Regions from separate parts of the Streptomyces sp. NPDC051636 genome, predicted to be linked through region 1. Evidence: riboswitches for the same ligand, from Rfam matches in the RefSeq annotation. Region 1 holds a riboswitch; each other region holds the start of a gene.
What was found. Region 1 has a riboswitch for cyclic di-AMP ahead of ACIBBH_RS09825 (peptidoglycan DD-metalloendopeptidase family protein). Riboswitches for the same ligand answer to the same signal wherever they lie in the genome.

Region 1 (4,833 bases):
CCATGACCTCGGAGGAGTACGCCGAGTCGGAGCTGCCGCTGCGGCGCACCTTGTAGCGGCGGTGCTTGGCGTTCGACTCCAGGTAGTCGGCCAGGATCGCGTCCCGCTCCACGCCCACGGCGAGCAGTGTGACGGCGATGGACAGGCCTGCGCGGTCCTTGCCGGCCGCGCAGTGCATCAGGGCGGGGACGCTGTCCTCGGCGAGCGCGTGCAGCACCCGGGAGTGCTCGGCGGTGCGCTCCTTCATGATCTTGCGGTAGGAGGCGATCATCCGGTTCGCCGCCTTGCCGTCCGCGAGGAGCGCGCGCAGCTGGTCGAGGTCGCCGTCGCGGACCATCGTCCAGAACTCGGCGCCGTCCGCCGGGTCGCTCAGCGGCAGGTTCACGTTGCGCACGCCGGGCAGTTCGACGTCCGGTCCCTCGAGCCTGTGGTCGGCCGCGTTGCGGAAGTCGAAGATGGTGTGCAGCCCGAGGGAGGCGAGGAACGCCGCGTCCTCGTCGGTCGCGTGCGCGAGGTGCCCGCTGCGGAACAGCACCCCGTAGCGCACCCGCCGTCCGTCCACCGTGGGCAGACCGCCCACGTCCCGGAAGTTGCGCACTCCGGTCAGCTCCGGTTCGGTCGACGGGATCTGCTGCGTCACGGGGGCTCCTCCCAGCCGTTCCCGCCGTCGCGGCTCGTCGGCGGGCACCCTGTCGACGATACGACATCGGTTTTCCCGGGCAATGAGTTGTCCACAGGCGTTGCCTCCGCGGCCAAGAGCGCTTGATGATGTTGGCTCCACTGGGGCCCCAGGATCGCGCTCGCCGACGCCGAGGCCCTCGCCGAGCACCCGCTGCCCGGCTACCGGCCCTTCGAGTCCCCGCTCGACGGCCGCGAGGAGTATCCGGTCGAGGGCGGCCCCCGCTTCGTCAGGCCCGCCCCGTCCTTGCGCGCCGGACAGCGGCGCGATACCGAGTGGGCCTCGAGACGTACGACACCGACGACGGCGAACTCCGGCTGCGCTTCCGCGAGCTCGGGGACGAGGCCGTCGTCCTCGCCTGGCTCCAGGCGCAGCGGTACGGCGAGCCGGTCCCGGCGCTGCGGCTGCGCGGCCTCGACCCCACGGCGTCGTACGAATGCCGCGAAACGGGCGAAGTTCACCGGGGTGCCGTGCTGCTGCACCACGGGCTGCGCACCGGGCTGCGCGGCGACTTCGATGCGACGGTTCTCCGCCTGTGTCGCATCTGAGCTTTCTGTCCGAATTAGACCCTTCATTCCAAGTCGCTGTGAATTAGGGGGCCATGGGGATGGGGTGCGTGAGGAGCGTCATATTCGTGACCGTCCGTCGCGCGTCATGTCCACGTAATCCGCGGGATCTTCCTGGGATTTGATGCAACGAAGACGCATCGAATTCACGGAGGGTGACCGGGAATTCCCGTAACGGATCACGTGAAACGCGGACAGAGGGAACCATCTGGTTGTCCCTTCGCGTCCTGCTCGCTTACGTTCGCCATCAATCCGGACGGAACGCCGAATCCTGCCGCCGCCCGGAGCCCGCACACACTCACCCGTGCACGGCAGGAGCGGGGGACCCACCAGGTACGACTGCCTGTTCCGGTCTCCGGGACGGCTAGGGGTGAAGCCGCGCCCCGCGCGCGGCCGGGCAGCTCCAGCCCGAACCCGACAGCTCACCTCGCAGGCGTCGGAGAGGAATTCGCCATGCCCGCGAAGGGTAAACACCGCCGTCCCAAGACCCGGCGTTTCACGCGCTCGATCGCCGTCGCCGGCACGGGCGGCGCCGCGCTCGCCCTGCCTCTCATGGGCGCCACCGGTGCCCACGCGGCCACCGCAAAGGATTCCGTTTCGGAAAAGGCCGTCCAGACCGTACCGGTGGCCGGGAAGAAGGTCTCCGCGGCACAGCCGGGCGCACGCACCTACACGGTGAGGACCGGCGACTACCTCTCCAAGATCGCCGACGAGCAGCACGTCAGCGGCGGCTGGCACCGGCTCTACGAGGACAACCGCGAGGCCGTCGGCAGCGACCCCTCGCTGATCCACCCCGGCCTGAAGCTCACGCTCGGCAAGAAGGCCGCGCAGACGGGCGGCAAGTCCTCCGCCTCCGCCGGGTCTTCGTCGTCCGTGAAGTCGAAGTCGCAGTCGGAGTCCGGGTCCACGTCGCGGTCCCAGTCGCAGTCGGCGTCCCGGTCGTCGTCCCCCGCGTCGGCGAACACCTCCGCCGGCTTCACGCTCCCCGTGGCCAGCGCCACCGTCGGCACCGGCTACCACGTGGCGGGCAGCATGTGGTCCAGCGGCCACCACACGGGCGTCGACTTCGTCGTCCCGACCGGCACCTCGCTGAAGGCCGTGGGTGCGGGCACGGTCGTCTCCGCGGGCTGGGGCGGCGCCTACGGCAACCAGGTCGTGATCAGGCTCGCCGACGGCTACTACGCCCAGTACGGCCACCTCTCCTCGCTCTCCGTCTCGGCCGGCCAGACCGTGGCCGCGGGCCAGCAGATCGGCCTCTCCGGCGCGACCGGCAACGTGACCGGCCCGCACCTGCACTTCGAGATCCGCACCACGCCGAACTACGGCTCGGACGTGGACCCCGTCGCCTACCTCCGCTCGCACGGCGTCGCCGTCGCCTGACGACCGCGTCGCCCGTCCCTGGGTGACCGAAGGCCGGACCCCCGATCCCCGGGTCCGGCCTTCGGTGTGTCGACAGCGGGGCCGGGGCCCGGGCACAGTGACCTCCATCAGGAGCAAGGCCTTCTGCAGCCTTGGGGGCCCTTGTCCGGCAGCCCGCACCCCGCCCACGACGACTTCCGGCACGGTCTCGGCCAGTGGGTGACCGAACTGCAGGACGGCGGCAGCGTCACCGCCTCCCACGGCTTGCTGGACATCGACGTGCCCAGCGGCGCGACGGTCTGGTTCCGCCGGTGGCTCGAAGGGCCGTACGTCCTGGAGTACACCGCCCCGCCGGCGTCGCAGGGCGGGGCCAACGGCCGCGTCTCGGACCTCAACAACTTCTGGAACGCGGCCGGCGTCCGTTTCCCCGGCGACCTCTTCGCGACGCCGCGGGGAGGCGGGCTCGAGGAGTACGACTACCTGAAGACGTATTACGCCGGCTACGGCGCCAACTCCAACACCACCACCCGGCTGCGCCGTTACGTCGGCGACGCCGGGGTCCGCCCCCTGGTCTACGACTGCACCGGGCCCCTGCTCGTCGCGAACGAACCCCAGCGCGTCCGGATCGTCTCGGATCACCGGCTTCCGGGTGTGGCGTATTCCCGGATGACGCATGCCGGAGGAGTGGCTTATCTCACCGACCGTCAAGCCCGTATTACGGTCGCGTAAGTCACACCCCAAGGTGAATCATGGTCCGATGTGGCAGACGATTCGAAGAGTGACAACAGATCAGTGATCGGGTCGTACGTGGCGGTGGGGGACAGCTTCACCGAGGGCGTGGGCGACCCCGGCCCCGATGGGGCGTTCGTCGGCTGGGCCGACCGGTTCGCGGTACTGCTCGCGGACCGGCGGCCCGAGGGCGACTTCAGGTACACGAACCTCGCGGTGCGCGGCAAGCTGCTCGACCAGATCATGGCGGACCAGCTCCCGCGGGCCGTCGAACTCGCCCCGGACCTGGTCTCCTTCTGCGCGGGCGGCAACGACATCATCCGCCCCGGAACCGACCCCGACGAGGTGGCCGAGCGCTTCGAGCGGGCGGTGGCACAACTCGCCTCCGTCGCCGGCACGGTCATGGTGACGACCGGCTTCGACACCCGTGGCGTGCCCGTGCTCAAGCACCTGCGCGGCAAGATCGCCACGTACAACGGGCATGTCCGGGCCATCGCCGACCGGTACGGCTGTCCCGTGCTCGACCTGTGGTCCCTCAAGACGATCCAGGACCGGCGTGCCTGGGACGACGACCGGCTGCACCTCTCGCCCGAGGGGCACACGCGCGTGGCCCTGCGCGCCGGCCAGGTCCTCGGCCTCGAGATCCCGGCCGACCCGGAGCAGCCCTGGCCCCCGCTCCCGCCTCGCGGCACGCTCGAGGTCCGCCGCGACGACGTCCACTGGGCCCGCGAGTACCTGGTCCCCTGGATCGGCCGCCGCCTGCGCGGCGAATCGTCCGGCGACCACGTGACGGCCAAGGGCGCGCTGTCCCCGGACGACATCAAGATGCGGATCGCCTCGGTGGCCTGAGCGGGTTCCCTCCGGGGGCCGGCAGCGGATGGCCGGGGTGTACGGCGGCGGGTACGCGCGTGCGGGGCGACGGTGGTCCCGTACGGTGTCCCGCCGCGGTGTCGTCGTACGGCGGAGCGGGGGCGCACGGCGCTCCGCGGTTCGGCGTGGACGGAGGTCTGCGGGAGTCGCTGCCGGCGGGCTGCCCGGGCTCCGTTCGTACTGGCCGGGAGTCGGGACGAGGGCTCCGCGCCGGCTAGCCGGGCGCGGCTCTCCGGGCGGCCCGGCCCGAACCGTCCCTCCGTGGAACGCTACCCCTCCGTCAACCCGTCGCGGTCCAGGCCCAGTTCCCGGGCGAGGGCCTCGTCCATCCATTCCTGGGCCCGCGACCGGGCTACCGCGCCCGCGTACGACGTCAGCTGGACGGCGAGGCCGTCGAGCAGGGCCGTCAGGCGCAGGGCCGAGCCGGTCGGGTCCGGGCAGTGGAACTCGCCCGCGGCGACCCCCTCGGCGATGACTTCGGCGATCGCCGCCTTCCACTGCCGGTCCAGGTCACGGGTGACCTCCTGGAGGCCGGGTTCGCGCAGTGCCACCGCCCAGCCCTCGATCCACAGCCGCCAGCCCTTGGCCTGGCCGGTGGGCGCGTACCAGCGCACGGCGGCCCGCAGCCGG
Region 2 (4,833 bases), on a different contig from region 1:
ACCTCGGCGGCGAAGCGGCGGATGCCGCGCTCGCGGGCGACGGCCGCGATGTGTTCGAGGAGGGCGGAGGCGACCCCGCGGCCCTGGTGGGCGTCCTGCACCAGGAAGGCGACCTCGGCCTCGTCGGAGGGCGCGGAGGCGGGCATGCCGTCGGCGCCGATGCGGTCATAGCGTACGGTGGCGATGAACTCGCCGCCGACCGTGGCCGCCAGTCCCACCCGGTCCACAAAGTCGTGGTGCGTGAAGCGGTGGACGTCCTTGGCGGACAGACGGGGGTACGGGGCGAAGAAGCGGTAGTACTTCGACTCGTCGGAGACCTGTTCGTAGAAGCTGACCAGCCGGTCGGCGTCATCAACGGTGATGGGCCGGACGCGCGCGGTGCCGCCGTCGCGCAGCACCACGTCCGCCTCCCAGTGGGCGGGGTACTGGTGCCGGTCCTGCCGGTCGGCCGAGGTCTGCATGGGCCCCAGAGTACGGCTCGCGTACGACAACGGCGCGAGGCAGTCTGTGGAGGACGACGTCGGATCGAGGCCGCGATCCGACGACACACCCGGACGGGACGAAGGACCGTCCGGGCATGCTTCACGATATGGGAAACTGGTCTAGACAACCTGAGAACCGAAGGGCAGCAACACATGGCTGAGCGCCGCGTCAACGTCGGCTGGGCCGAGGGCCTCCACGCCCGCCCCGCCTCCATCTTCGTCCGAGCCGCCACGGCCGCAGGCGTGCCGGTGACGATCGCCAAGGCCGGCGGCACTCCGGTCAACGCGGCCTCCATGCTGGCCGTCCTCGGCCTCGGCGCCCAGGGCGGCGAGGAGATCGTCCTCGCCTCCGACGCCGAGGGTGCGGACGCCGCCCTGGACCGTCTGGCGAAGCTGGTCTCCGAGGGGCTCGAAGAGCTGCCCGAGACCGTCTGAGCGTCAGCACGCCGGACGGTGGAGCCGCGTCGACCTTTCCGGTCGGCGCGGCTCCACCGTTTTACCGGAAATTCCGGGGCGCACGACAGTACATGACAGCACGCAAATGAATTCAGGCAGGGGAAAATACACCTCCGCCGAATTACTCTTCTTTGTATACGGTGCCCGTGTTAATGCCGCAGGCCCGACATGTTTACGGCTTGTTGCGAAGTCCTCACACGCTCCGGACGGTCCGCACCGCCGGTGAACCGCAGCCGGTGCGCGGCCGCCGCGCGTTCGGTGTGCAGCGCCGTCATCGCCCGCGCGCGCTCGCCGTCGCCGCGCGCCACCGCGTCCACGATGGCGCCGTGCTCGGCCCAGGACTCCACCGGGTTGGCGGGTGCCTCCACGGCGTACATCCAGGCGATCTTGTGCCGCAGCTGGGTGAGTACGGAGGTCAGGGCGTGGCTGCCGGAGGCCTGGGCGAGCGTCTCGTGGAACCAGCCCCCCAGGGAGCGCAGATCCTCGCTGTTGCCCCGGCGGGCCCGCTCCTGGCCCAGCCTCACCAGGCCCCGCAGCACCTTGAGATGGGCCTCGGTGCGCCGCTGGGCGGCCCGGGCGGCACCGAGGGGCTCCATCAGCAGGCGCATCTCCAGCAGGTCGGCGGCCTCCCGCTCGGTCGGTTCGGCGACGCACGCGCCCGCGTGCCGCCGGGTCACCACGAAGCCCTCGGCCTCCAGGGTGCGCAGCGCCTCGCGGACGGGGACGCGCGAGACGCCGTAGCGGCGGGCGAGGAGCTCCTCGGTGAGCCGGCTGCCGCGCTCGTAGACACCGGCCACGATGTCGTCCCGGATCGCCGTGCATACCGAGTGCGCCGGAATACGCATGACCGACCTCCGTCTTAATCCCCGTGAAACGTCGCTGATTGACGTGTGTTCCGTGACTCTATTGCAATGAGCGGGAATTTCCGATGGCAGGCCGGAATCCATGGATATTTTTTGGACAGCGGGGGTCCGAAACCACGAAAGCCCCGGCTGGTGGGCCGGGGCTTCGGGTGGTTGCGTGGTGGTTCGTCAGACGTTCACACCGCCGTGTGCGTCAGACGTTCACGCCGTGCTTGCGGAGGTAGGCGACCGGGTCGACGTCGGAGCCGTACTCCGGGGTGGTGCGGGCCTCGAAGTGGAGGTGCGGCCCGGTGACGTTGCCGGTCGCGCCGGACAGGCCGATCTGCTGGCCGGGGGTGACCTTCTGCCCCACCGAGACGCCGATGGACGACAGGTGGCCGTACTGGGTGTACATGCCGTCGGCCATCTTGATCACGATCTGGTTGCCGTACGCCCCGCCCCAGCCGGTGGAGACCACGGTGCCGGAGCCGACCGCGTGGACGGCGGTGCCGCTGGCGGCGTGGAAGTCGATGCCGGTGTGGGAGCCGGAGGACCACAGGGAGCTGCTGGCCTGGTAGCCGGTGGAGACGTAGGAGTGCGCGATCGGCGCCACGAACGCGTTGAGCCGCTTGCGCTCGGCCTCGCGGGCCGCCCGCTCCTCGGCCTCCCGGGCCTTCTTCGCCTGCTCGGCGGCCTCCTTGCGCGCCGCCTCCTCGGCCGCCTTCAGCTCTGCGGCCTCCTTCTGGGCGGTGGCCTGGGCGTCGATCTGCTCGGGGACCGAGTCGCTGATGGTGATGACCGGGGTGAGGCCGGTCTGCTCGACCGCGGGCTCGGCGGCGAGCGCCGGGGCGGCGAGAGTACCGATGGCGCCGGTGGTGGCGAGGGCCGCGACGCCCGCCGCGCGGGCGGTGGTGCGGTGCATCCGGCTGGGACGACGGTGCTTCCCGGTGGCGCGGGTGAACGCCATGAAGTGGCTGGTCCTTTCCTTCCTTCTCGCCTACCGGGTTAGCTGACGGGTTCGGAGCAGGAAGGTCTCCTACGGGCCCCCTCGCTGCGCGCGGGCGTCCGATTCACCCCAAGGGACGGTGGGTCCCCGGTTCCCCTGGCTCGCGCCGTACGGGGATTCGGCGATGGCTGTCCGGTGCCGCGGGTGCGGCGCACTGCCTGACGGACAGCCCGGAAGAAGCTAAGGCGCGCGGCTTCCAATCCTCAAACGGATCAGGGTCTTTGTAGCGCATCCCACAGGGCAGACAGGCAACCTCCGTCTCAATTCGGACATGCAGCGGGCCACATGGGGAACAAAGGGGCCCCGGTGATCCCGTCGGTCACCAGGGCCCCACGCGCGTGCCGCTACTCGGCGGACACGACGGACACTTCACCGAGACCGAGTGCCTCGACCGGCTCCTTGATCTGCGCCGCGTCCCCGACCAGGACCGTCACCAGACGGTCCACCGGGAAGGCGTTCACGACCGCCGCGGTGGCCTCCACGGTGCCGGTCGCGGCCAGCTGCCGGTACAGCGTCGCCTGGAAGTCGTCGGGCAGGTGCTGCTCGACCTGGTCGGCCAGCGTGCTCGCCACTGCCGCCGCCGTCTCGTACTTCAGCGGCGCCACCCCGACGAGGTTCTGCACGGCCACGTCACGCTCGGCGTCGGTGAGCCCCTCCGCGGCGAGCGTGCGCAGGACCGTCCACAGGTCGTGCAGCGCCGGGCCGGTGTTCGGGGTGTCCACGGAGCCGCTGATGGCGAGCATCGAGGCGCCGTTGCCCTCGGGGCCGGACCTGAGGACCTGCCCGAACGCGCGGACGCCGTAGGTGTAGCCCTTCTCCTCGCGCAGGACGCGGTCCAGGCGGGAGGTGAGGGTGCCGCCGAGGCAGTACGTGCCGAGCACCTGGGCGGGCCACACGCGGTCGTGCCGGTCGGGACCGACGCGGCCGATGAGCAGCTGCGTCTGGACGGCGCCGGGGCGGTCGACGATGACGACGCGGCCGGTGTCGTCGGCGGTCACCGGCGGCACGGGACGCGGCTGGGCCGCGGAGCCGCTCCACGCGCCCAGGGTGTCGCCGAGCAGCCCGTCCAGGTCGATGCCGGTGAGGTCGCCGACCACCACGGCGGTGGCGGTGACGGGCCGCACGTGCCGCTCGTAGAAGGCCCGCACGGTTGCCGAGTCGATCTTGGCGACCGTGTCCTCGGTGCCCTGGCGCGGCCGGGACATGCGCGAGGTCGCCGGGAATAGCTGCCGGGACAGCTCCTTGGCGGCCCGGCGGGAGGGGTTGGCCAGCTCGTGCGGGATCTCGTCGAGGCGGTTGCGCACCAGCCGCTCGACCTCGCTGTCGGCGAACGCGGGCGCCCTGAGGGCGTCGGAGAGCAGGTCGAGCGCCTTGCCGAGCCGGGAGGCCGGGACCTCCAGGCTGAGGCGCACTCCGGGGTGGTCGGCGTGCGCGTCGAGGGTGGCGCCGCAGCGCTCCAGCTCGGCGGCGAACTCCTCGGCGGAGTGCTTGTCGGTGCCCTCGGAGAAGGCGCGCGCCATGATCGTGGCGACGCCGTCGAAGCCGGCCGGCTCGGCGTCCAGGGGCGCGTCCAGGAGCACCTCCACGGCGACGACCTGCTGACCCGGGCGGTGGCAGCGCAGCACGGTCAGGCCGTTGTCGAGCGCGCCGCGCTCGGGGGCCGGGAACGCCCAGGGCCTGGCCTCGCCCGCCTGGGGCTGCGGGTGGAACTCCATAGCGGCGAGCTCGCTCACTTGGCCGCCTCCTCGTTCTCGTCGCCGGCTTCCACGGTTGCCTCGGCCTCGGGGTCTTCGGGGGGATCCGCGTCCTCGGTGTGTTCGGCGGCCTCGGCGGAGACCGGCTCGTACACCAGCACCGCGCGGTTGTCGGGGCGCAGGCGGGCCTTGGCGACCTCCTGGACCTCCTCGGGGGTCACCTCCAGGACGCGCTGGACGGCGGTGAGGGCGAGCTTCGGGTCGCCGAACAGGACCGCGTACCGGCACAGTTCGTCGGCGCGGCCCGCGACCGTGCCGAGCCGGTCCAGCCACTCGCGCTCCAACTGGGCCTG
Region 3 (4,833 bases), on a different contig from region 1:
GAGTTCAGTTTCTCCTGCTTGCGGGCGGCCTCGTCCCGCAGGGTGTTCAGCCGTTGCTGGGCCGTGTCGGCCTTCTCCTTCGCGCCGTTGTACTTCTCGGTGGCGGTCTCCGCCTCCTGGTACAGCTTGTCCACCTTCGCCCTGACCTGGGCCGGCGTCAGCTGCGGCGCCGCGTGTCCGGTCCCGTCGAAGCCCGTCGCGGTCGCCGCGCCCGCCAGGGCGATGGTCGCCGCCGTCCGGGCGGTGTTTCCGCTGAGCGGGCGCTGTCTGGGCTTGCGGTGTGCTGCCACCTGGACCGTCACGTCCTCTCGTACGACCGCCGTGGGGGGGGGAGCGGTTTACGCGTCCGGCGGCGGCCTGCACAGGGGGAGCGGGCCGCCGCCGGACCTTCTCGGCGGTGGTGTCCGACTGCCGCCCCTGGCCCGGGCGGCGGTGGGGAGCCGGTCACCTGGTGGAGGACGCTAAACCCGACGGTGACGGCTCGGTAACGCCATGTACGGAACTGACGTCACCGGACCGCCGGGTGTCCGCGCATGACCGTGCTCCCGGCCCACAGCCGCCGACTTCGGGCAGCGCGTTGACCGATGCGGCGGTTTCCGGGGCGCGGGAGAGTCAAGTGATGCTATGGGGCGCATGTAGTGCGGCCAATTAGACTGCGGCGCCATGGACTTACTCATCAATCTGTTCATCGGCCTGCACATGGTCGGCATCGCCGCGATCCTCGGCGGCATCCTGAGCCAGGTGAAGGCGATGGGCCGGGGCGAGGCCCGCTTCGTCCCCTTCATGCTGCGCGGCGCCCTCGCCATGTTGGGCACCGGTGTGATCCTGGTAGGGCTCAACCGGGCCGACGACCAGGACGTCAACATGATCAAGATCGGCGTTAAGCTGGCCCTGTTGATCGTGATCCTCGGGCTCGTCTACGTGAAGCGGGACGAGGAGCGGGTGGACAAGAGCCTCTTCGGCCTGGTGGGCCTGCTGACCACGGCGAACATCCTCATCGCCGTGCTGTGGACCTGACCGCGCCCCCCTCGGTCACCTGCCGCGGACCGAACCGGGCCAGGCGAGCGCCTCGGGCCGTTGCCGGCCTGGAACCGGCGGACGATGCCGGCCCGTTGCTTGTACGTGGCTTGACTGTTCAAGCAGGACATCAGGAAGTTTTCGCCCGATTCCCCTTGTGTCAGTGGCTGCCCACGTCATGGCCCTCCTGAGCGGGTTGGTCACCGGCCCCGGAATGCCGGGTCGTCCCCTTCACGGAGCGGCTGCCTCCTCGATCGCGGTCCGGCTCCTGTACCGGCCCGTGGGCTTTCCGGCAGGACGCAAGGAAATCACCAGCACAGCTGCTCCGAAGAGTGCGATGAGCATGATCCAGGCCGCGCCGACGTGCACAGCGTGAACAAACGCATCGTCTGCAGCGTGCGCAAGAGTGGGCCGGTGGACCGCGGTGGTGACATGCCGGGCCTGTTCGGGCGGAAACCCGCGCCCGGTCCTGCACCGGCCCGGGTGCATCGCTCAGCGAGGGTTCGATCGCGCGCCGGTACACGATCGACATGATCGTGCCGCCAACTGCGACTCCCGATCACGCTGCCGGTCTGGCGCACGGTGTTGGTGACAGTCGACCCGGCACCGGCCCGATCCAACGGCAGGGAGCTGATCAATGGCTGCCATCACCGGGCCGATCACCATGCCGATGGAGAGGCCCTGGACCAGCGACAGGATCTCGCTTACGGATGAGCGGGGTTTGCAGTCCGCGGAACCCGTAGGCGCCCATGGTCAGCGCCGCCCTGGTGAGCGCTGGTGTGGTGACAGGCGTAGCGGCCAGCGGCGAACCACATGCCGGCCTACAACGGGCTCAGGCCGGTCGCACCACGCTGTGGATGATCGATTCGCCGCCGTAGTAGATCGACTCCTCGCGGACGTAGGTACCCGGCTTGGGGGCGTGGATCATCATGCCGTTGCCGATGTAGATGCCGACGTGGCTGACATCGTCGTAGAAGAAGACCAGGTCACCGGGCTGGGCGTCGGCGAGGGGAACCGTGGTGCCCGCCTCGACCTGGTCGTAGGTGGTGCGCGGCAGGCTGACGCCGGCGGCCTTCCAGGCGGCCTGGGTCAGGCCGGAGCAGTCGTAGGAGCCGGGGCCGGTGGCGCCCCAGACGTAGGGTTTGCCGATCTGGGCACGGGCGAACGCGATCGCTTTGTCGGCCATGGTGGCGTACGAGGGCGACGTGCCGGAGGAGCCGGACGAGGTTCCGCTCGCCGAGCCCGACGAGCCCGACGAGTCGGACGACGAGCTGTCCTGTTGCGCCGCCGCCGCCTCCTGCTGCTGCTTCGCGAGCTCCGCCGCCTTGCGCGCGGCCTCCTCCCGCTTCTGCCTCTCGATCGCCGCGAGCCGCGCCTTCTCCTGGGCCGTCAGCGTGGACAGCAGTTCCCGTGCGGTGGCGAGCTTCTTCTGGACGGTGGCCTTGGCGGTCTGCAGGTCGTTCCGCGACTCGGTCAGCGTCTCGAGGCTCTTGGTCGCCTCCTGCCGCTTCTTCATGGTCGCGGACTGCTGGGTGACGTAGTCGTCGACCGCGTCCTTCTGCCGGGAGGTCAGCCGGCTCATCAGCTGCGTCTGGTCGAAGTAGTCCTGCGGGGTGTCCGCGAGCAGGAAGGTGGCGGTGTCGGGGGCGGTGGCCCCGGTCCGGTACTGGGCCGCGGCGAACGAACCCAGCTTCTCGCGCGCCTTGTTGAGCTTCTCCGTGCGCTTGGCCACCTCGTCGAGGAGGGCGTCGACCCGTCTGCGCTGCTTACCGGTGTTCTCCTTGGCCGCGTTGTACTTCTCGGTCGCCGACTCCGCCTGCCGGTACAGGTCGTCGACCTTCTTCTCGACCTCCTCAAGGCTCGGCTTGTCACCGTCAGCGGACGGGGTGGCGTCGGCCGTCTGGGAGAGCAGGGCCATGGAGGTGAGCGCGGCGGTGGCGAGGGCGGGGGTGCGTATACCAGCCACACCCGAGGGACGCTTGCGGTGCGACGCCAAGGGAGGCGACTCCTTCCAATGTTCCGCCTACCGGGTTAGCTGTCGGGTTCGGGCGGGTGGTTCGGAAGGGTTGCCCTACGGCCCTTCTCCCGGAGGGAGACGGACCGATTCACCCCAAGTTCGGTTGGGTCCCCGGCTCCGGTCGCCGCAGGGCGGCGCGCCGGACTCGGCGGAGGCCGCGCGGCCCGGCGACGTTCGCCGGTGGGGGCGTGCGGCCCGCCCGGCACGGTAGCCAACTCCTGTGGCTCATGTGAAGATTGATGCACGATATGCCCGATACATTTCTGTGACCCGGGGCAGAGATCCATTTCGGGTGACAGTGCGGCTCCGCAGAGTGAGCGGCGGGGAATCCGGTCATTTCCCGGGGCGGCGGCCGGTTGCCGGTGGGGCGCCCTAGACTCGGAGAGCGATGAGCAGCCTCTTTGACGACAGCTTCCTGGCGGACCTCCAGGCCCCTCGCGGGCACGAGGAGGAGCCCCCGCCACCGCCCGAGGACGAGCACGCTCCGGAGCCGGTTCCGGACGATCTGTTCGGGGGGAAGTTCGACGTGCCGCCGGACCGGGACGCCTACTACCGCGACGGCGCCCACCGCCCGGCCGTCGACTCGGCCGCGCTCCTGGAGGGGCTGAACGACAACCAGCGGGCCGCCGTCGTCCACTCCGGCTCCCCGCTGCTCATCGTGGCCGGCGCCGGCTCCGGCAAGACCCGCGTACTCACCCATCGCATCGCCTACCTGCTGGGCGAGCGGGGCGTGCACCCCGGGCAGATCCTCGCGATCACCTTCACCAACAAGGCCGCGGGCGAGATGAAGGAGCGGGTCGAGCAGCTCGTCGGCCCGCGCGCGAACGCGATGTGGGTGATGACCTTCCACAGCGCGTGCGTGCGCATCCTGCGCCGGGAGAGCAAGAAACTCGGCTTCACGTCGTCGTTCTCGATCTACGACGCCGCCGACTCCAAGCGCCTGATGGCCCTGGTCTGCCGCGATCTGGACCTCGACCCCAAGCGCTTCCCGCCGAAGTCCTTCAGCGCCAAGATCTCCAACCTGAAGAACGAGCTGATCGACGAGGAGGACTTCGCCGCCCAGGCCACCGACGGCTTCGAGAAGACCCTCGCCCAGGCCTACGCCCTCTACCAGTCGCGGCTGCGCGAGGCCAACGCCCTGGACTTCGACGACCTGATCATGACGACGGTCAACCTGCTGCGCGCGTTCCCGGACGTTGCCGAGCACTACCGCCGCCGGTTCCGCCACGTCCTGGTCGACGAGTACCAGGACACCAACCACGCCCAGTACGCCCTCGTGCGCGAACTCGTCGGCACCGCCGGGCACCCGGTGGACGTACCGCCCGCCGAGGACGACCTGCAGCCCGCCGAGCTGTGCGTGGTGGGTGACGCCGACCAGTCGATCTACGCCTTCCGCGGCGCGACCATCCGCAACATCCTCCAGTTCGAGGAGGACTACCCGGACGCGACGACGATCCTGCTGGAGCAGAACTACCGCTCCACCCAGACGATCCTCTCGGCGGCCAACGCGGTCATCGAGCGCAACGAGTCCCGCCGGCCGAAGAACCTGTGGACCAACGCGGGCGCGGGCGCCCGCATCACCGGGTACGTCGCCGACACCGAGCACGACGAGGCGCAGTTCGTCGCCGACGAGATAGACCGCCTCACGGACGCGGGCGAGGCGAAGGCCGGGGACGTCGCCGTCTTCTACCGCACCAACGCCCAGTCCCGTGTCTTCGAAGAGGTCTTCATCCGCGTCGGCCTGCCCTACAAGGTCGTCGGCGGCGTCCGTTTCTACGAGCGCAAGGAGGTCCGGGACG
Region 4 (4,833 bases), on a different contig from region 1:
GGCGGGCGCAGGGTGCACCCGGCCAGGTCCTCCATTCCCTGCGGGCGGTCGCCGACGCGGTCGATGGCGGCGGCGATGCGCTCGATGACCGCGGCCCGCTTCTCCTTCAGCGGGTCCATGATCGTGCCGTCGGCCGACCCGGGGTCCTGCCGCACGGCCTGCGCCGACGCCTGGAGTTGCTGGTAGGCGGCGGCTACCTGCTGGTCCAGCAGGGCGAGTTCGCGGTCGACGTCCTCCCTCGCCGCGTCCGGCACGGAGGTCAGGCGGCTGCCGACGTCCGGGCAGTCGACGGTGGCCGACCCCGAACCCCAGCCGCTCCCGTCCTGGCCCGCCTGCCGCACCTGGGCGTCCGTGCCGCCCTCGGTCGCCGAGGCGTAGACGTTCGCCGCGACCAGTCCACCTCCGCCCAGCATCAACGCGACCGCGGCGAAGGTCGCGCGTCGTGCGCCTGTCGGGCGTCTGCGCTTGTTGCGTCCCAAGGGAGTACTCCCGCACCTCATGGCCGGCCCGGCATGGCAAGCCCCCGTCCCATACGGAGTCGAAGGCCGGTGTGTTCAAGCACCCCGGAGATTCATCGTGAACTCACAGACACGCGGCCGGCGCCGCGGCGGTTCGGCCTGGCCGGAGCGTGGAAGAGCACACCGCTCGCCCGCAGTACCGGTACGGACCACAGGCGGACCCCTGCCGCCGCGCGCCCGTGCGCTCCGGCGCGCACGCCCCGCACGGATCAGTGGCTCCCGACTGCGATGAGCAGCGTCCTCGGCAGATCCCCCGCCCGCTCGGGCGCAGATTTCGGGGGAGACCGGGCCCGTATCGGCGGTCGGGTGAGGCGGCAGGCCATGGCGGACGCTGAGATCGACTACGCGGCGGTGTTCCAGACACTGCCGGGGATGGTCGCCGGGCCCGCGGCAGCGGGCACAGCGACCGGGCCCAGGTGCTGGAGGCCGAGCTGTACCGGCGCGCCCGGGAGCTGACAGGAGCTGAACGAGCGGCTGCGCCGGTCCCACGCCCGGGACCGGGAGGTGGCGCTCGCCCTCCAGGAGGCGATGCTCCCCGCCCGCCTGCAGGTGGGGCGCCACCGGGCCGCCGTGCGGTACCAGCCCGGTGAGCGCGCTGAACGTGTGCGGGGACTGGTACGACCTGGTCGACCGGGTCGGCGGCGACCGCATCGGCCTCTCGGTCGGTGACGTGGTCGGGCACTGCCTGCAGGCCGCGTGCGTGATGGGGCAGTTGCGCAGCGCTCAGCGCCGTCTGCCGCGTCGCCGACGGCCTCGCGCATGCGCTGAACGCCCTGGGGGAGTACGCCCACGTGGTCGACGGCGCGGAATCGGCGACCGCGGTGGCGACGTTCATCGACTTCGACCACCGCACCCCGGCCTACAGCAGCGCCGGCCACCCGCCGCCCGTACTGGTGCATGCCGACGGCCTCGTGGAGTTCCTCGACCGGGCCACCGATCCCCCGCTGGACGCCCGGCCCGACCCCGGCCACGTCCCGAGGCACGCCTCACGTTCACCGACGGGGCCACCCTCGTGCTGTACACCGACGGCCTGATCGAGCGGCGGCACGAGGACATCGACGTCGGGCCGGCCCGTCTCGCCGACGTTCTCGGCCGGCACCGGGCCGCGGATCCGGAGGACCTCGCCGACGCCGTCCTGCGGGAGTTGCTTCCGCGGGAGGCCGCGACCGACGACACGGCGCTGGTCATCATGCGGTGGTGAGATGCGGCGGCGAGGCGGGCGTTCGAAGTGCTGGTCCTGCGGGCGGTTTGGGGGCCTCCTCACCGGATGATCACGGGCGCCAAGATGAATATCACAATTACGTATCGGGCATTCCGCGCTTCAACCTTCACACCGGCCACACAAGTTGGCTAGGTTGGCGACCAGGCCGCACGGCTCCCCCCGGCGAACCCCGCCGGGCCGCGTGGCCTCCGTCGAGTCCGGTGCCCTTGCGGGGCACAGCCGGAGCCGGGGACCCAACCGACTTGGGGTGAATCGGCCCAACTGCCCGAGGGGGCAAGGGTCGTAGGGCATGCCTTCCACCATCGACCGCCCGAACCCGACAGCTAACCCGGTAGGCGGAGCACGGAAGGAGTACGTCCCCCATGGCGCGCGAAAGCCGCGACGAGGTTCGGCAGCGAATCGACACCCTCTACGACCAGGCCGAGAACGCCACCGGGAACTACAACGCCACCCGTGCGCTGTCAGGGGGCACGCGCGGCCGTGGGGTGCGTCTTCGCCGGTCGGACCGGGGCGCCGATCCCTCTCTGGACAGTGTCGCCCGGCAGTGGATGGACGGGGCACGCGCCAAGCTGGGTCCGTCAGTGCCCGCCGTACTCCCCGCCGACCGGACACCGCGGCGCCCGGCCGAGCGCCGCCCCAAGGTCCCGGAGGAGCTCTTGGGTCGCGGCCTGACCGCCGGTGCGCTGGAAGCGCCGGCCGGGCGCCCCCTGCCGGAGCTGACCGCCGGGACTTCCGGGCAGACGGGCGGGCGTGCCGTGCCGGAACTGACCGGCCGCGCCCTGCCCGAACTGACCGGCCGCCCAGTGGCGGAGCTGACCGCCGGGCCCGTCGCCGCGCTGCCCTCCGCGCCGGAGCCGCGGCGGGAGACGCCCCTGGCCCTGCCCGCGGCCGCGCCGCGGCGGTCCTCGCCCGCGGTGTCGAAGGGGCAGAACCAGCGGAAGCTCGCCGCTGCCCGTGAACTGCTGTCCCGCCAGACCATGCGGCAGGCCCCGCCCGCCGCCCTCGCCGCGATCGAGCCCCCGCGCCCGGCCCAGGACACATGGCGTGGCGACGCCGACCAGACCCTCCAGCCGGCGGAACAGGAGTGGCTGCGCCAGCAGTGGGCCGGCCTCAGCGCGGGCATGTCAGCGGCGGGAACCGCGGTCGCCGCGGGGGATGGCACGGGGGCGATGGCCGGGGCGGGCACGATCCCCAGCCCGGGCCCGAGTACGGGGACGGACGCGCTCACCGACACCGGCGCACTTTCCGCGCCCGGCGCGGCAGCTGGGGCGGGCGCCATGACCGGGGTGGTCGCGAGCCCCAGCGCGGATGCGATGACCGCGACCGGCGCGATCGCCGGAATGGGCACAATCCCCAGCCCGGGCAGGCCCATCGGCATGGACACACTCACCGGCACCGGCACACTCGCCGCCACCGGCGTGATGGCCGGGGCAGGCGCCATGACCGGGACGGGCACCACGACCACTACCGGCGCGATCGCCGGAATGGGCACAATCCCCAACGCGGGCACACCCATCGGCACGGACACACTCACCGGCACCGGCACACTCGCCGCCACCGGCGTGATGGCCGGGGCAGGCGCCATGACCGGGGCAGGCGCAATGCCCGGCGTCGGTATGGCGACCGGCGCGGGCATGCCCCCCGGTGCCGGGGCAGCCGTCGGTGTGGACCCGTTCCCGGGCGCGGCGGCTCCCTCGGGGGCGACCCCCGTGACCGGCACCGGAACCTTCGCCGCTGCCGCCCTCCTCGGCGACACCGGGTCCTTCGTCGGCGCCGGCCCCCTGAGCGACACCGGATCCTTCACCGGTACCGGCGCCTTGACCGACACCGGATCCCTCGCCCAGGCCGGCGCCCTCACCGGCACCCCGTCCTACGCCAGAGCCGGTATCGCCGGCTCCCCCGCCCCGGCCGACACCGGTTCCTTCGCCGTCCCCTCCCCCGCCACGGAGCCGGCGTACGGCGGAAAGGGCATGAAGGCGGTGGCCTTCGCCCGGGCGCAGATGGGCAAGCCGTGTGTCTGGGGGGCGACCGGGCCGGACTCCTACGACTGCTCCAGCCTGACCCAGGCCGCGTGGAAGGCCGCCGGGGTCACGCTGCCGCGTGCCGCGCGGGAGCAGGCGGGCGCGGGCACGCCGGTCGCGCTGAGCGAGGCCCAGGCCGGGGATCTGGTGTTCTTCTTCGACGACGACAACCACGTCGGTCTCTACGTCGGCAGCGGCATGATGGTCCACGCACCGGGCCAGGGCGCGTACATACGCGAGGAGTCGGTCTACGGCGCCGGAGAGACGGCCATTCACCGGGTGATACGGCCCGCGTGAGACCTCCGCCGGGCACGCCGGCTCTCGTAGTGGTCCAGCAGGGTCTCCTCGACCGGGCGGTAGGGGAGGCCCAGTTCGCGCACGCTCCGGCTGTTGTCCACGCGGAAGCGGATGCCGAGGTGCTTGCGGACGTAGTCCTGGGTGAGCCCGAAGGCGGGGCCCAGGACACGTATCGGCCAGTGCGGGAGCGCGGTGCGCGGGAGGCGGAGGTCACGCGGGTGGCGGGTGCGGATGATCCGGGACATCTCGTGGAAGGAGGTCATCGTCTCGGCCGCGACGATGTAGCGGCCCTTGGCCGTCGGGTTCTCCGCCGCCGCGATGTGCGCGTCGGCGAACGTCCCGGACGTCCGCCGTCGTGAAGCCGAAGTCCGGGGCGCCGTAGCAGAAGTAGCCCTTGAACAGCTCGTCGAGCAGGAACAGGCTGCCGGACTCGGACGCCGGGTGAGTGAGGGGCCCAGGGTCAGGCCTGGGTTGACGGACACCATGCGCCAGCGGTCCTGGGCCGGTCCGGCCTCCCGAGCGATGCGTTCCGCGACGGTCTTCGCGTAGTGGTAGGGGTTGTTCTCCACGGTGCTGGTGGTGTTGAAGTACTTCTCCGACAGCACCTGGCCCTCCATGGCGAGCACGTCGGCTTATCGCCGAAGATCGCGCCCACCGTGGAGGTGAAGACCAGGGTGTGTACGGACGGCGTGCGCTCCACCGCCGCCAGCACGTTGCGGGTGCCGAGCACGGCAGGGTCGACCACGTCCCGGCGGCCGTCCTTGATCTTCTCCGG

Region 2: it holds a riboswitch for cyclic di-AMP, as region 1 does, so the genes downstream of both, ACIBBH_RS27910 (M23 family metallopeptidase) here and ACIBBH_RS09825 (peptidoglycan DD-metalloendopeptidase family protein) in region 1, are expected to answer to the same signal.
Region 3: it holds a riboswitch for cyclic di-AMP, as region 1 does, so the genes downstream of both, ACIBBH_RS07005 (NlpC/P60 family protein) here and ACIBBH_RS09825 (peptidoglycan DD-metalloendopeptidase family protein) in region 1, are expected to answer to the same signal.
Region 4: it holds a riboswitch for cyclic di-AMP, as region 1 does, so the genes downstream of both, ACIBBH_RS05115 (NlpC/P60 family protein) here and ACIBBH_RS09825 (peptidoglycan DD-metalloendopeptidase family protein) in region 1, are expected to answer to the same signal.

What each region holds. Positions count from the first base shown of each region.
Region 1 covers NZ_JBITDA010000004.1:51,253-56,085, reverse strand. Annotated here, with positions in the region: gene ACIBBH_RS09835 (tyrosine-protein phosphatase) at 1-640, opposite strand, end outside; partial or broken gene ACIBBH_RS09830 (GH36 C-terminal domain-containing protein) at 1,015-1,227, shown strand; cyclic di-AMP (ydaO/yuaA leader) riboswitch at 1,535-1,694, shown strand; gene ACIBBH_RS09825 (peptidoglycan DD-metalloendopeptidase family protein) at 1,699-2,625, shown strand; gene ACIBBH_RS09820 (DUF6250 domain-containing protein) at 2,767-3,333, shown strand; gene ACIBBH_RS09815 (SGNH/GDSL hydrolase family protein) at 3,397-4,182, shown strand; gene ACIBBH_RS09810 (TetR/AcrR family transcriptional regulator) at 4,473-4,833, opposite strand, start outside.
Region 2 covers NZ_JBITDA010000018.1:135,546-140,378, reverse strand. Annotated here, with positions in the region: gene ACIBBH_RS27925 (GNAT family N-acetyltransferase) at 1-461, opposite strand, end outside; gene ACIBBH_RS27920 (HPr family phosphocarrier protein) at 636-917, shown strand; gene ACIBBH_RS27915 (GntR family transcriptional regulator) at 1,088-1,783, opposite strand; gene ACIBBH_RS27910 (M23 family metallopeptidase) at 1,995-2,747, opposite strand; cyclic di-AMP (ydaO/yuaA leader) riboswitch at 2,761-2,920, opposite strand; gene ACIBBH_RS27905 (M16 family metallopeptidase) at 3,131-4,519, opposite strand; gene ACIBBH_RS27900 (M16 family metallopeptidase) at 4,516-4,833, opposite strand, start outside.
Region 3 covers NZ_JBITDA010000003.1:4,848-9,680, forward strand. Annotated here, with positions in the region: gene ACIBBH_RS06995 (NlpC/P60 family protein) at 1-290, opposite strand, end outside; gene ACIBBH_RS07000 (hypothetical protein) at 664-1,017, shown strand; gene ACIBBH_RS07005 (NlpC/P60 family protein) at 1,850-3,013, opposite strand; cyclic di-AMP (ydaO/yuaA leader) riboswitch at 3,021-3,195, opposite strand; gene pcrA (DNA helicase PcrA) at 3,423-4,833, shown strand, end outside.
Region 4 covers NZ_JBITDA010000002.1:315,074-319,906, forward strand. Annotated here, with positions in the region: gene ACIBBH_RS05100 (DUF1996 domain-containing protein) at 1-413, opposite strand, end outside; partial or broken gene ACIBBH_RS05105 (SpoIIE family protein phosphatase) at 1,219-1,552, shown strand; gene ACIBBH_RS05110 (SpoIIE family protein phosphatase) at 1,531-1,719, shown strand; cyclic di-AMP (ydaO/yuaA leader) riboswitch at 1,920-2,094, shown strand; gene ACIBBH_RS05115 (NlpC/P60 family protein) at 2,103-4,058, shown strand; partial or broken gene ACIBBH_RS05120 (NAD-dependent epimerase/dehydratase family protein) at 4,034-4,833, opposite strand, start outside.